DNA from 3 places in the Catenovulum adriaticum genome. Region 1 is predicted to be linked to each of the others. Evidence: predicted binding sites of a transcription regulator. Region 1 holds the regulator's gene; each other region holds the start of a gene.
What was found. Region 1 encodes sigma-54, which starts transcription at its own class of promoters, with help from an activator protein. Its sites were predicted from a motif close to GTTGGCACGNNNNTNGNNT; they were not measured.
Positions count from the first base shown of each region.

Region 2: the regulator sigma-54 is predicted to act here: its motif matches at 2,083-2,101, upstream of OLW01_RS09880 (CmpA/NrtA family ABC transporter substrate-binding protein).
Region 3: the regulator sigma-54 is predicted to act here: its motif matches at 2,097-2,115, upstream of OLW01_RS09640 (flagella assembly protein FlgT).

Region 1 covers NZ_CP109965.1:359,734-364,192, reverse strand. Annotated here, with positions in the region: gene lptC (LPS export ABC transporter periplasmic protein LptC) at 1-42, shown strand, start outside; gene lptA (lipopolysaccharide transport periplasmic protein LptA) at 32-529, shown strand; gene lptB (LPS export ABC transporter ATP-binding protein) at 529-1,254, shown strand; gene OLW01_RS01520 (RNA polymerase factor sigma-54) at 1,254-2,762, shown strand; gene hpf (ribosome hibernation promoting factor) at 2,787-3,074, shown strand; gene ptsN (PTS IIA-like nitrogen regulatory protein PtsN) at 3,074-3,520, shown strand; gene rapZ (RNase adapter RapZ) at 3,526-4,383, shown strand; gene OLW01_RS01500 (HPr family phosphocarrier protein) at 4,398-4,459, shown strand, end outside.
Region 2 covers NZ_CP109965.1:2,276,591-2,281,049, reverse strand. Annotated here, with positions in the region: gene OLW01_RS09890 (NAD-dependent epimerase) at 1-860, opposite strand, end outside; gene galE (UDP-glucose 4-epimerase GalE) at 870-1,892, opposite strand; gene OLW01_RS09880 (CmpA/NrtA family ABC transporter substrate-binding protein) at 2,376-3,725, shown strand; gene OLW01_RS09875 (ABC transporter permease) at 3,825-4,459, shown strand, end outside.
Region 3 covers NZ_CP109965.1:2,217,403-2,221,861, reverse strand. Annotated here, with positions in the region: gene lptG (LPS export ABC transporter permease LptG) at 1-422, shown strand, start outside; gene OLW01_RS09645 (YbaN family protein) at 445-810, shown strand; gene OLW01_RS09640 (flagella assembly protein FlgT) at 802-1,998, opposite strand; gene OLW01_RS09635 (FlgO family outer membrane protein) at 2,280-2,945, shown strand; gene OLW01_RS09630 (LPP20 family lipoprotein) at 2,929-3,399, shown strand; gene OLW01_RS09625 (FlgO family outer membrane protein) at 3,421-4,128, shown strand; gene flgN (flagellar export chaperone FlgN) at 4,454-4,459, opposite strand, start outside.

The DNA.
Region 1 (4,459 bases):
GAATTAACTCAACATGTTCAGGCGACTTATCTTGTTAAATAAACAGCTCGTACTAGGCCTAATTGCCCTACATTTTAATAGCTTTGCCCTTGAATCAGATTTTAAGGAAAATATTGTTATTGATGCGCAAAATCAACAATTAGATATAAAAACTAATACCTTAACCTTTAGTGGCAAAGTGGAAGTGTCACAAGGTTCTTTATTGATGCAATCATCCAAATTGCAAGTTTTGAAAGGCCTAAACCCTGAACAAGATCAAGATATATTGATTGCAACTGGTAGCCCTGCGCACTATCAACAAGAGCTTGAAAACGGCGCGGTACTAACAGCCAAAGCAAATCAAATTCATTACCGAGTAGACGATCGAATATTAACCTTAACGGGTAACGCACAAATTGCACAGCAAGGTAGCCAAGTGAGTGGTGATAAAATTGAATATAATTTAACACTCCAAAAATTAGTGGCTTCATCCGAACAAACTAGTGGTAACCGAGTCAGAACCGTACTAACTCCAAAAAGTGATGATTAATGGCACAGTTAATTGCAAATAATTTGGCAAAAGCGTATAAAAAAAAGCAAGTCGTAAAAAATGTTTCTTTGTCTGTCGATTCTGGCAGCATTGTTGGCTTACTAGGGCCAAATGGGGCCGGTAAAACAACCACATTTTATATGATTGTTGGCTTGGTCGAAAATGACCAAGGCGAAGTATTAATAGACGATACCAATATCACCTATTACCCAATGCATGAACGTGCACGCTCAGGCGTTGGTTACTTGCCACAAGAATCATCTATTTTTAAAAAATTAACGGTTACCCAAAATATTTTTTCCATATTAGAAATGCGAAAAGATATAAACCAGCAGCAAAAGAAAGATAAACTAGAAGAGTTACTAGAAGAGTTTCATATTACCCATATCCGAGATAGTGAAGGTATGTCTTTATCCGGTGGTGAAAGGCGTAGAGTTGAAATAGCCAGAGCATTAGCCGCAGATCCACAGTTTATTTTATTAGATGAACCTTTTGCAGGGGTTGATCCTATTTCTGTAATTGATATAAAACGCATAATTACTCATTTAAAAGAAAGAGGCTTAGGCGTTTTAATTACCGATCATAATGTGAGAGAAACTTTGGATGTCTGCGAAAAAGCGTATATAGTGAGTCAAGGGCAACTTATTGCATCGGGCAGCCCAGAACAAGTGCTAAGCAACCAGCAAGTCCGAGATGTATATTTAGGCGAGCAGTTTAAATTATAATGAAGCAATCAATTCAGTTAAAATTTGGTCAGCATTTAACCATGACTCCTCAATTGCAGCAGGCGATTCGTCTACTGCAACTGTCATCGTTAGACCTACAACAAGAAATTCAAGAAGCGCTTGATGGCAATCCGCTTTTAGAAACGGATGAACCACAGGACGACTTCGAATCGCTTGAAGAATATAACCAGACCAAAAAACAAAAAGAAGATCAAAACCGCAAAGAAAATAACAACCAAGAAAACGGCGAACAAGATGAATATTCGGTTCGTGATAGTCATGATGAAATGACTAATCAGGATATTCCCGATCAACTACCAACTGATAGCACATGGGACGACCATTTCACTCAAGGCAGTAGCAGTAATTCAAGTTCAAGCAACTACAGCTCAGATGAAGATACCGTTTACCAAGGCGAAACCATAGACTCGATCCGAGATCACCTTTTATGGCAAATGGATTTAACCCCCTTTTCTCCACTCGATCGTGGCATCGCCATAGCCATCATTGATGCAATTGATGATTCAGGCTACCTGACTGTCAGCGCAGAAGATATTTTAGAAAGCTTAGGCAATGAAGAAGTAGAGTTAGATGAGGTAGAGTGCGTACTTAAACGCATTCAAGTATTTGACCCGATAGGTGTCGCATCTCGAACCACACAAGAGTGCTTATTAATTCAATTAAACCAATTCGCTGACGACACACCATGGCTAAATGAAGCTAAGTTAGTCATCAAAAATTACATTGCCCTACTAGGCAACCGTGATTATCGAACGTTATTAAGAAAAGCCAAGCTAAAAGAAGATGACTTAAAACAAATCATGAAGCTGATACAATCGTTAAACCCAAGACCGGGTAATAGCGTTGTCGCAGAAGAGGCTCAATACATTGTGCCTGACGTCTCAGTTAAAAAGATAAAAAATAAATGGATTGTAGAGCTAAATCCAGAAAGTGTGCCTAAACTTAGGTTAAACGCAGAATATGCAGCTATGTCAAAAACAGCTCGTAATACGGCCGATAGCCAGTTTATTCGCTCACATATGCAAGAAGCCAAATGGTTTATAAAAAGTTTAGAAAGCCGAAATGAGACTTTACTTAAAGTTGCGCGTTGTATTGTAAAACAACAACAAGATTTTTTTGAACATGGCGAAGAAGCCATGAAACCTATGGTGCTGAATGATGTTGCCGAAGAAGTAGAAATGCACGAATCAACTATTTCACGAGTAACAACGCAAAAATACTTACATACTCCAGCCGGTATTTTTGAATTGAAGTATTTCTTCTCAAGCCATGTCAGCACTGAAAACGGTGGGGAGTGTTCATCGACCGCGATTAGGGCACTTATCAAAAAACTTGTTTCTGCTGAAAACCCAGCAAAGCCGTTAAGTGATAGCAAGATAGCTGAATTGCTAGCCGACCAAGGTATAAAAGTGGCTCGTAGAACCATTGCTAAATACCGAGAGTCGCTATCTATTCCGCCATCTAATCAACGAAAAAGCCTATTGTAGGCTGTAAACCAGAAGGAAAAGTCTATGCAAATCAATTTAACTGGTCATCATGTCGATATCACAACTGCATTACGTGATTATGTCGATACCAAGTTTGCCAAGCTAGAACGCCATTTTGATCATATCAACAATGTGCATGTTATCCTGAATGTTGAGAAGCTAAGCCAGACTGCTGAAGCAACCTTACACTTATCAGGCGGAGAAGTATTCGCCAATGCCGAGCATACCGATATGTATGCTGCAATTGATTCCCTTATCAATAAACTTGATAGACAAGTCATTAAACACAAAGAGAAAATGAAGCATCATTAATGGATATTCAATCTTTTTTAAGCTTGGACTGCACTGCTAGTGCAGTCCCTGTAACCAGTAAAAAACGAGTACTAGAACTCATCAGTCAAATTGCGGCTAAGCAACTCACCGCAGTTCCAGAACAAGAAATTTTAGATGCGCTTATGCAACGTGAACGGTTAGGCAGCACAGGTATAGGTAATGGCATTGCCCTACCCCATGGCCGATTAGCTCATTCAGATCAAACGGTTGCGGTATTAATAACAGCAGAAACTGCAATTAGCTACGATGCAATTGATAACCAACCAGTGAATGTATTTTTTGCCTTACTAGTACCTGAAGCAGAATGTAAAGCGCATTTAAAATCCCTTGCGGCTGTCGCAGAAAAACTTTCTGACAAAGCGATTTTAAAAAAAATCAGAACAGCACAAACCAACCAAGAGCTATATCAAGCTATTACGGAATAAGCATAATGCAACAGCTTGTCATATTATCCGGCCGTTCAGGCTCAGGAAAATCGACCGCGCTAGACCAACTAGAAGACGCTGGTTTTTATTGTATTGATAATATCCCAATACAATTATTGCCATTTTTACCTGAAGCATTAAAAGGTAAATATACACATGTTGCACTTAACCTAGATATCAGAAACTTATCAGACTGGCAGCATGATTTAGCTCAAATTATTGCTCAACTTAAAGCATCCAGTGATATTATTGTTGTTTACATGGATGCCAGCGACAGAACTTTGCTTAAACGCTATTCTGAAACTAGACGAATGCACCCTTTATCTATCACTCAAGCCAGTTTAAGTTTGGATGAAGCCATAAAAGAAGAAGGTGAGCTGTTAAGCCCAATTAGAGAAATAAGCGACCTTTTTATCGATAGTAGCGAACTTAGCATCCATGATTTAAATAAAATAATTACGAACAAAGTATTAAATAAAAAAGCAGGCCATTTAAAATTGGTTTTTCAATCTTTTGGCTTTAAATATGGTATTCCTACTGACGCTGATTATGTGTTTGACGCCCGCTTTTTACCTAATCCTCATTGGGATGAATCGCTCAGGCCCATGACCGGCTTAGATAAACCCGTCCAAGCATTTTTAAAAAATCATGATGAAGTCAAAGGCTTTATCAACAAAATCACTGACTGTATTGAATCTTGGCTACCTATGCTAGAACAAAATAATCGCAGCTATGTGACTGTAGCCATAGGCTGTACTGGCGGCAAGCATAGATCTGTCTATATTGCTGAAGAACTGGGCTGGTATTTTGCCGCATCACAATCAGACGTTTCTATTGTGCATCGTGAGCAATCTAAACACTAAATAAGAAAAACCATATGAACCAAGCCTCTAAAACGCTTTTTATTAAAAATAAATTAGGTTTACACGCTCGAGCTGC
Region 2 (4,459 bases), 1.3 Mb from region 1:
TTCTTACTTGCTTCAATACCAATAGCATCTTCAATGGCTTTTACAAAATCCATTAGCTTAACAGGTGAGCCATTGCCTATATTATAAATATAATAAGGCGCAGAGCTATCTTTAGCAGAGCCAGCTTCCGGCTTCCAATTTGCATTCGCACTTGGCGGTTTACGAGCTACTCTTAGAATACCTTCAACAATGTCGTCAATATAAGTAAAATCTCGGGCCATATCGCCATTGTTATAAATATCGATAGCTTTACCATCGAGCATCGCTTTTGTAAATTTAAATAAAGCCATGTCTGGGCGGCCCCAAGGGCCATAAACCGTAAAAAACCTTAAACCCGAGGTTGGTATGCCATATAAATGGGCATAGGTATGGCTCATTAGTTCATTCGATTTTTTGGTTGCAGCATAAAGCGAAACCGGATGATCGACTGAGTCAGAGGTATCAAAAGGCATTTTTTCGTTGAGCCCGTATACAGAGCTGCTGGATGCGTAAACTAAATGCTTAACTTGGTTATGGCGACAGCCTTCTAATATACTCAAGTGACCAATTAAGTTTGCATCTGCGTAAGCAAATGGGTTATCAATTGAGTATCTAACGCCGGCTTGAGCAGCCAAATGAATGACTTGTTCAAACTGTTCCTTTTTAAACAGCTCAGCCATGCCTTCTCTATTAGCCAAATCGAGTTTGATAAATTTAAATTCAGAGTAGGGTGCGAGTTCGGCAAGCCTATCTTCTTTTAATTTTACGGAGTAATAGTCATTCAAGTTATCTATACCAACCACTTGATGACCTTGTTGTAATAGCTTTAACGCGGTGTGAAAACCAATAAAACCGGCGGCACCTGTAATTAAAAATTTCATAGTGTGCTCTTATTGTTTATACCCGTTAGGGTTGTTTTTTTGCCAGCGCCAGCTATCTTGACACATTCTTTCAAGTTCATATTGTGCTGACCAGTTTAACTCTGCTTTTGCAGCGCTTGCATCAGCGTAACAGGCAGCGACATCACCAGGACGACGATCTACGACTTCATAAGGAATAGGTTGCTGGGATACTTTTTCAAATGCAGTCGCCATTTCAAGCACCGAATAACCCGTTCCTGTTCCTAAATTATAAGTAAATACACCAGAGTCTGATTTTAATTTATCTAATGCTTTTAAATGTCCTAACGCTAAATCGACAACATGAATATAATCTCTTACGCCAGTGCCATCTTTGGTGTTGTAATCATTACCAAATATACTGAGTTTATCTCGTCGGCCAACGGCGACTTGGGTAATAAATGGCATTAAATTGTTTGGAATGCCGTTAGGATCTTCACCAATTAAGCCTGATTCATGGGCACCTATCGGATTAAAGTAACGTAAAATAGCAATACGCCAACTTGGGTCCGATTCTGCTAAATCACGTAAAATTTCTTCAATCATTAATTTTGAATGGCCATACGCATTGGTTGGTATGCCAGTTGGCATCGATTCAACTAACGGTAATGCAGCCGGATCGCCATAAACCGTAGCAGAAGAGCTAAAGACCAGTGATTTCACATTAAACTCTGCCATTACTTGGCATAAGGTTATCGTGCCTGTGACATTATTGTGATAGTAGGTAAGTGGAATTTGAGTGCTTTCACCCACGGCTTTTAAGCCGGCAAAGTGAATCACGGCATCAATATTGTTATGTTTAAAAATTTGACTTAGTGCAGGCTTGTCTAAGATATCTGCTTGAAAAAAAACAACATGTTTACCTGTTATTTTTTTTACTCGCTCTAAAGCTTCTTCTGAAGCGTTACTTAAATTATCAACTACTATGACCTGATCGCCTTGATTAAGTAGTTCTAACACGGTGTGACTGCCAATATAGCCGGCGCCACCTGTTACTAATATTGTAGAGCTCATAACCTATTCCTTTAATTTAATATAATGGCCTTAATTTAAGCAAGTTTAACGAATTATCAGTAATAAGGCTAAGAACTTTGACTCTTAATTAGTGCGTAATGTTCATTTTTTTGCACCTATTTGATTTTTATAATGGGTAATTATGCTTAATGATTTTATATATATTTATGATTTTATTGTTATTTTAACTTGTGGCATGTGGATTGCTTTGTATTTGTTGAGTTAAAAATTATATTGCCAATGATGGCAGTAGCCTAAAACCTCAATTTAAATTAAACCTAAATTAAAGAAACAATAAAAACGGGCAGATCACATTTATTAAAATAGTGATTTTTTGTCTAGTGACATAAACGCTTTAACGATGCGGCAACGAAGCTCACACCAATCTTGTATTTATATACCAGATTGGTGTGAGCTTTTTTTTTTGGGAAATTGGAGATACAAATGAAATTTACATCAAAGTGGATGAATAACTTAAAATCAATGTCGATTGCACTTTCATTAGCTGTGGGGAGTACGATAACACCCAGCAGTATTGCAGCGGATGTCGGTTGGCCAGAAAAAGAAGAATTAAAATTTGGCTTTATCAAATTAACCGACATGGCGCCACTTGCTATAGCTTATGAGAAAGGTTATTTCGAAGACGAAGGTTTATATGTCACGTTAGAAGCACAAGCCAACTGGAAAGTCTTATTAGACAGAGTGATCGATGGCCAACTTGATGGTGCACATATGTTAGCGGGTCAGCCTTTAGGAGCCACAATTGGGTTTGGCACTAAAGCCGATATTATTACCGCATTTAGTATGGATTTAAATGGCAACGCGATTACAGTTTCTAATGATATTTGGAAACAAATGAAGCCGTTAGTGCCGCATGAAAATGGTAAACCTGTTCACCCAATTAAGGCGGATGCGCTTAAACCTATTGTTGAAAAATATCAGGCTCAAGGTAAACCTTTTAACATGGGCATGGTTTTTCCGGTATCTACTCACAATTATGAGTTGAGATACTGGCTAGCTGCGGGTGGTATTCATCCTGGTTATTATGCACCGCACAAAGGGGACATTACCGGTCAGTTGCAAGCTGATGCATTATTATCGGTAACACCTCCACCACAAATGCCTGCCACCATGGAAGCTGGCACTATTTATGGTTATTGCGTAGGTGAACCATGGAACCAACAAGCTGTATTTAAAGGCATAGGTGTGCCTGTCGTGACTGACTACGAAATTTGGAAAAATAACCCAGAAAAAGTATTTGGGGTCAGTAAAGGTTGGGCTGATAAATACCCTAATACGCATATTCGAGTCGTTAAAGCTATGATCCGCGCCGCTATGTGGTTAGATGAAAACAACAATAAGAACCGTTCTGAAGCGGTTAAAATCTTAGCCAAGAGTCAGTATGTAGGTGCCGATTATGAAGTCATTGCCAATAGCATGACAGGGACTTTTGAATATGAAAAAGGCGATACCCGAGATGTACCTGATTTTAATGTATTCTTTCGATACAACGCGACTTATCCGTATTACTCAGATGCAATCTGGTATTTAACTCAAATGCGTCGTTGGGGTCAAATATCTGATGCTAAATCAGATGATTGGTATAAAGATATTGCTAAAAAAGTGTATCGTCCGGACATTTATGCACAAGCTGCAAAGGCCTTAATTGCTGAAGGCAAAGCTAAAGCGTCAGAGTTTCCTGAGTTTACAAATGAAAGCGGCTTTAAACCAGCTCAAACACATTTCATTGATAACATTGTTTATGATGGTTCAAAACCTAATGCGTATTTAGAACAATTTAAAATCGGGCTTAAAGGCAGTCAACAACCTTAAATCAATGCAAGTGAACATTTTTAGCTGTCAGTTTGTGGTGAATGGTGTTTCGCCACAGAATCAACTTAATCAGATCTTGTTAAATTATTAGGAATTTATATGCTTAAAGCAGCCGATATAGGCAAAGTGACAGTGCTCGAATTTAAAAGTGCAGTGAACACAGATGCCGCAAAAAAAATATCTAAACTATTATTATTACCTTTTATTGGCCTGACTTTGTTTATCTTTTTGTGGCATGTAGCGTCACAAAATATTGATACATCGCTTGGGCAGTTTCCCGGCCCGGTCCAAGTGCTGGAGCAAAGCTCTGTATTAGTCGATGAGCACTTTGCTGAACGGGAAAAAGCAGAGGCTTTTTATCAGCGTCAGCAAGAGCGCAATGAAGCTAGATTAGCTCAAGACCCAACTTATGATGCCAAAATTCGCGATTATACGGGTAAGTCGACCTTTTTAGACCAAATATGGACGAGTCTATATACCGTAATGGTGGGCTTTTTGATTGCATCGCTCATTGCAGTACCGCTGGGTGTTTTATGTGGGCTGAGCCAAAATGCTTATGCGGCAATCAACCCTTTAATTCAATTATTTAAGCCTGTATCTCCATTAGCTTGGTTACCGCTGGTTACAATGGTGGTCAGTGCTTTGTACGTAACCGATGATCCACTTTTTTCTAAATCTTTTTTAACTTCAGCGCTGACCGTTAGTTTATGCTGTTTATGGCCCACTTTGGTTAA
Region 3 (4,459 bases), 1.3 Mb from region 1:
TTAGTCGCAATACAGAAGCAGAGGCGACTTGGCAGTCTAATATTACACCTGATAAATTAGCTGTGGTATCAACCACGCCAGAGTCATTATCGCTTGCAGAATTATCTAATTATTTGGATTATTTAGATAATAATGAGCAAGATGCTAGCCGTTATCAACTCGCTTTTTGGCGTAAAATTTTACAGCCTATAACAGTTGCCGTGATGATGTTAATGGCTTTGTCTTTTATTTTTGGGCCTCTGCGTAGTACTTCAATGGGCGCGAGGATTTTAATGGGTGTGATGACAGGTTTTGGTTTTTTTATTGCCAATCGAATTTTTGGGCCCATTGTATTGGTATTTAATATTTCACCTATTATCGGTGCGTTAATGCCAAGCCTGATTTTTACTTTGGTTGCACTGCATTTACTTAAAAAGCGTTAGCTATAAAATGTGTGCAAATATAATGCGTTATCTACTTATATTTATTGGCTGGAGCGCCATTGTATTAGGCGCGTTAGGCGTGGTTTTACCTGTACTACCAACAACGCCTTTTATTTTATTAGCAGGTGCTTGTTTTGCTAAATCGTCCCCTCGGTTTTATCAATGGCTGCTTAACCAAGCGTATTTTGGCGAAATGATTACCAATTACCAAAAATATAAAGGTATTAGTCGCAAAATAAAAGTAAGAGCGATTTTACTCATGTGGTTGAGTATGAGTTTTTCAGCCTATTTAGTGGGCCAGCTTTGGCTGACCTTAACTTTGTTGTTAACTGCTGTGGCTGTCAGTTGTTATTTATGGCGCTTACCTGAGCCGCCGACTTTAAAATAATTTTGAACTGACCATGTCGCCTATTTGAATATTGGCTAGCATATTATTGTTTGTGGTTTGAGCTACCGCAGAGTGGGGGTAAACTTGAGTGACTTCAACCTGGTAGTGGCTGATAATATAATTTGGGCGGACAATGCCTTGCTTGTCTGTGAAGCTTGCTTGATGAAGAATTTTAAAACGATCCCCCACATTTATTTTATTTTTACTGCCTAAATTAAATCGAATTTGACTGTCTGCTACTTCAATAATTTGCCCTTTAGCTGCGGTACACTGCATTAACGCTTCTAATTCGTTCAAACTTTTATCTATTTGATTATTTACGGCTAAGCCATAATCGCTTTGCCAAAAAAGGCGGCTATTTATATTAACTCGTTTTTTTATATCAAAGGGCCAGTGCGCGTCAGTTTGGTAATTAAATGTTTGCACAAGTTCACCGTTATATGCGTTAAACAACTCTATTTGCATATCAAAATAGCGGTGCGCTTGTTCACCCGTTAACCAGTTAGTTAACCGATTGTCGTTATACTGAATAGAGAGATCTGTTAATCGACCTGCTAAAATATATTGCACATCGCTACGTCGTGCGATTGCCGCAAGCATAGCTTTATCTAATTGGCTGCTCATAGTTTGTTGAGCATCGCTTAATTGAATTGGTGAAGGGTAATAATCTCTGGCGTCTAAGTGAAGAGATTGAGTTTGTAAACCTTGATAAATTTTTTCACTGACTTTGCTGGCTAGTGGATAAATCTCACCAATTTGAGCTTGTTCTTGATGACTAACAATAAAAGGAATAACGGCAATTGATTTGCGGTAATCAGCGGTAAAACATTGCCTGTCTTCGGCAAATACATCGGCGCGAATCGACACTTCTACCCGAGTGTTAGACACTTTTTCGTTAATAATTTCAATATCGTTAACCACACCGCTGCTGCGCACCATAAAGAGGTCTTGGGTGAGTAAACCATTTCGAACTTGCTGGGTACTTGATATTGATGCGCCTGAAAAAAGTAGCGCTTCTTTAATGGCTTCATCAATTGCTTTTTTACGAGCTTGGGTTGTATTGCCTTGATAAACTTTCGCGACGCCAGTTGTTTGATACCAAGCTGAAAAAGCAGAAGGTGCCATCCCAGACAATAAAATAGTTAATAAACAATACCTAAGACAATGCTTTTTTAAAATCAGGCTCATAATGCTCACATATCAATCAGTTGATTAAATTTAAAGTGCGTCAAAAAAATAGCACTTTTTATTTAATTTTAGCCAAATTGGCGTTTATTAAACGACTAAAGCGAATTTTATGCCAAGACATTATTTTTGCTTGTTTATTAAAGCTTAAGTATAGCGAGCATCTGTCTATTTTGATATTTTTTGGTTTTACTCGTTGATTAAAATGACGTCAAAATATAATTGGAACTATTTTTGCATTAGTCACCAATAAATCAAAATTTAATTATTTTAAGGCCAGTTAAATGCCAAAAATTGCTAAATTTGCCAGTGTATTTAGCTTATTTATGCTGGGGTGTTCAACACAAACTGTTAATAGTTATTTAGTGCCAGATACACCGGAAGCTGTAAAAGTGCCTGCTGATACATCTAACATGAGCCAATTATCGGTCAAAGCTTACAGTTTTATGCTAGCGGATGAATTGTTGCAACCTTTGGCTCAGCACAATTTAAACGGCAATATGTTAGTGACTCGTTTTGTTGATCAACAAAGCCGAACTCATGTAACGGATAAATCGTCGCCTTTAGCGGATTTAGGCGGGCAATTAGAAGAAAGCTTTATATACGAGTTACAAAAGCGTGGCTATAAAGTGATTGATTTTAAGCTCAGAGATTCAGTTTTAGTCCAGCCTGAAGGCGATTATATATGGAGCCGAGATTTAGCCGATTTAAAATCGAAAGTGGATGCTAAATATGTTGTATCGGGCACGTTAACGCCTCATCAAAATGGCGCCGTAGTTAATATTAGAATGATGAATATGAAAGATGGAGTCGTATTGGCAACAGCTCAGGGGTTTGTTCCTAATAACGTATTTTGGTCAGATGAAAAAGTGACAACTCGTAATGGTATTTTAATGCACAAAGGCGAGAATAACCGGGTTATTGGAGGCGATCGTGAAAGTTATTTTTAAATTATTCATAGTTAGCTTGTTTTTAACCGCATGCCAAACAAACTCAGATTTAGTACAGCTACATAAATATAATGAGTGGGAGTATCAGTTACCTGAAGAAGACTACATTGTCACCGCAACAGGGTACGCTCCTATTAATAGCCAAACCGGAAGTGATAAAACGGTCAAAATGATTAAAGCGATCAAAGTATCTAAATTAGATGCTTATCGAGATTTATCTGAAAAAGTACACGGTTATCAATTAAGTGGCAAGGTGAGTGTTAGAGATTTGGTGATGGGAGATGAACAAATTCGTGCCTCGGTACAAGGGGTGATAAAAGGCGCTCGGTTGATTAAATCATATCCTTTAGACGATGTGTATGTTACTGAGTTAGAACTTAATTTGCGTGATTTATATCGGGTGAGGGCTTTTACTAATGGGCAAACCCGAATTATCGATTCAAAGTACTACTAGTTGAGACTAGGTGGGGGAATAATGAAATCTTTTAGCTTATTAGCAGTAGCGACCGCAAGTGTACTCACGTTAGCTGGTTGTCATTCAATTGCAAAGTGGCAGCAAAAAAATGCTGATACCAACCAGTCGGCGGAAAAGCAAGCTCAATTAAATGATGAAATATTTAATGGACATCAAGATGCTGAATATACTAACTATTGGGCTAGGTCGCCGCATGCGTATTTAAATAAAAAAACAGCTCATTTACGCTCAGATACTCAATTAGACATTAGTGATTATGTTGAAGCTATGTCGATGCGTTTAATCAAAAATATGCGTTATGTTTCTGACAAAACACCCATTGCAGTGACTAGCTTTGTACCCATTGACTCAAATTTAGAACAAAGTAATTTGTTGGGTATGCACCTAGCTGAAAGCTTTCAGCACAATATGCAAAACTTAGGTTTGTCGGTAATTGACTATAAAGCAACCGGAACGATTAGAGTGACTGATCAAGGTGACTTTTCACTCAGTCGAGATATAGATGAATTGAAACATAACCATCCAATTGAATACATATTGACAGGGACTTTTACTTATAAAGATACTGGTATAGATATATACGCACGCGTGATTGGTGTCGAAAGTAGAGCCATTGTGGCTTCTTCACAAGGGGTAATCCCAACGGCGGTTGCTGAACAATTAATATCGTCTAAGCAAAACTCAGGAATTAGCCTAGTGAATCAATAAATGTTTACGTGAGTTTGTTAAGCTCATTTTCCTAAGCAAAATGGATAAATCTGAAACCTGTTAATTAAAAATGTTGTAGTCGCTTTGCTAAACATTTTTAATTAACAGGTTTTTTGTCGATTGATTTAGGCTGCCCTATTTTGTGTTTATAACTATTGAAGGTGTGCTTATGTGTGTTGGTTGTTGCTTTGTTTTTAGATTCTTGCCTTAAATGACATAAAAACCAGTCAATTTTTTGAGGAGAATTTAATGACTATTGGCGTGAGTTAAAGGATTGGGTAAGTCAAAGTTAGCTGAAGTTGATTTAGCAAGTTAGCGAAGCAGATTAGGC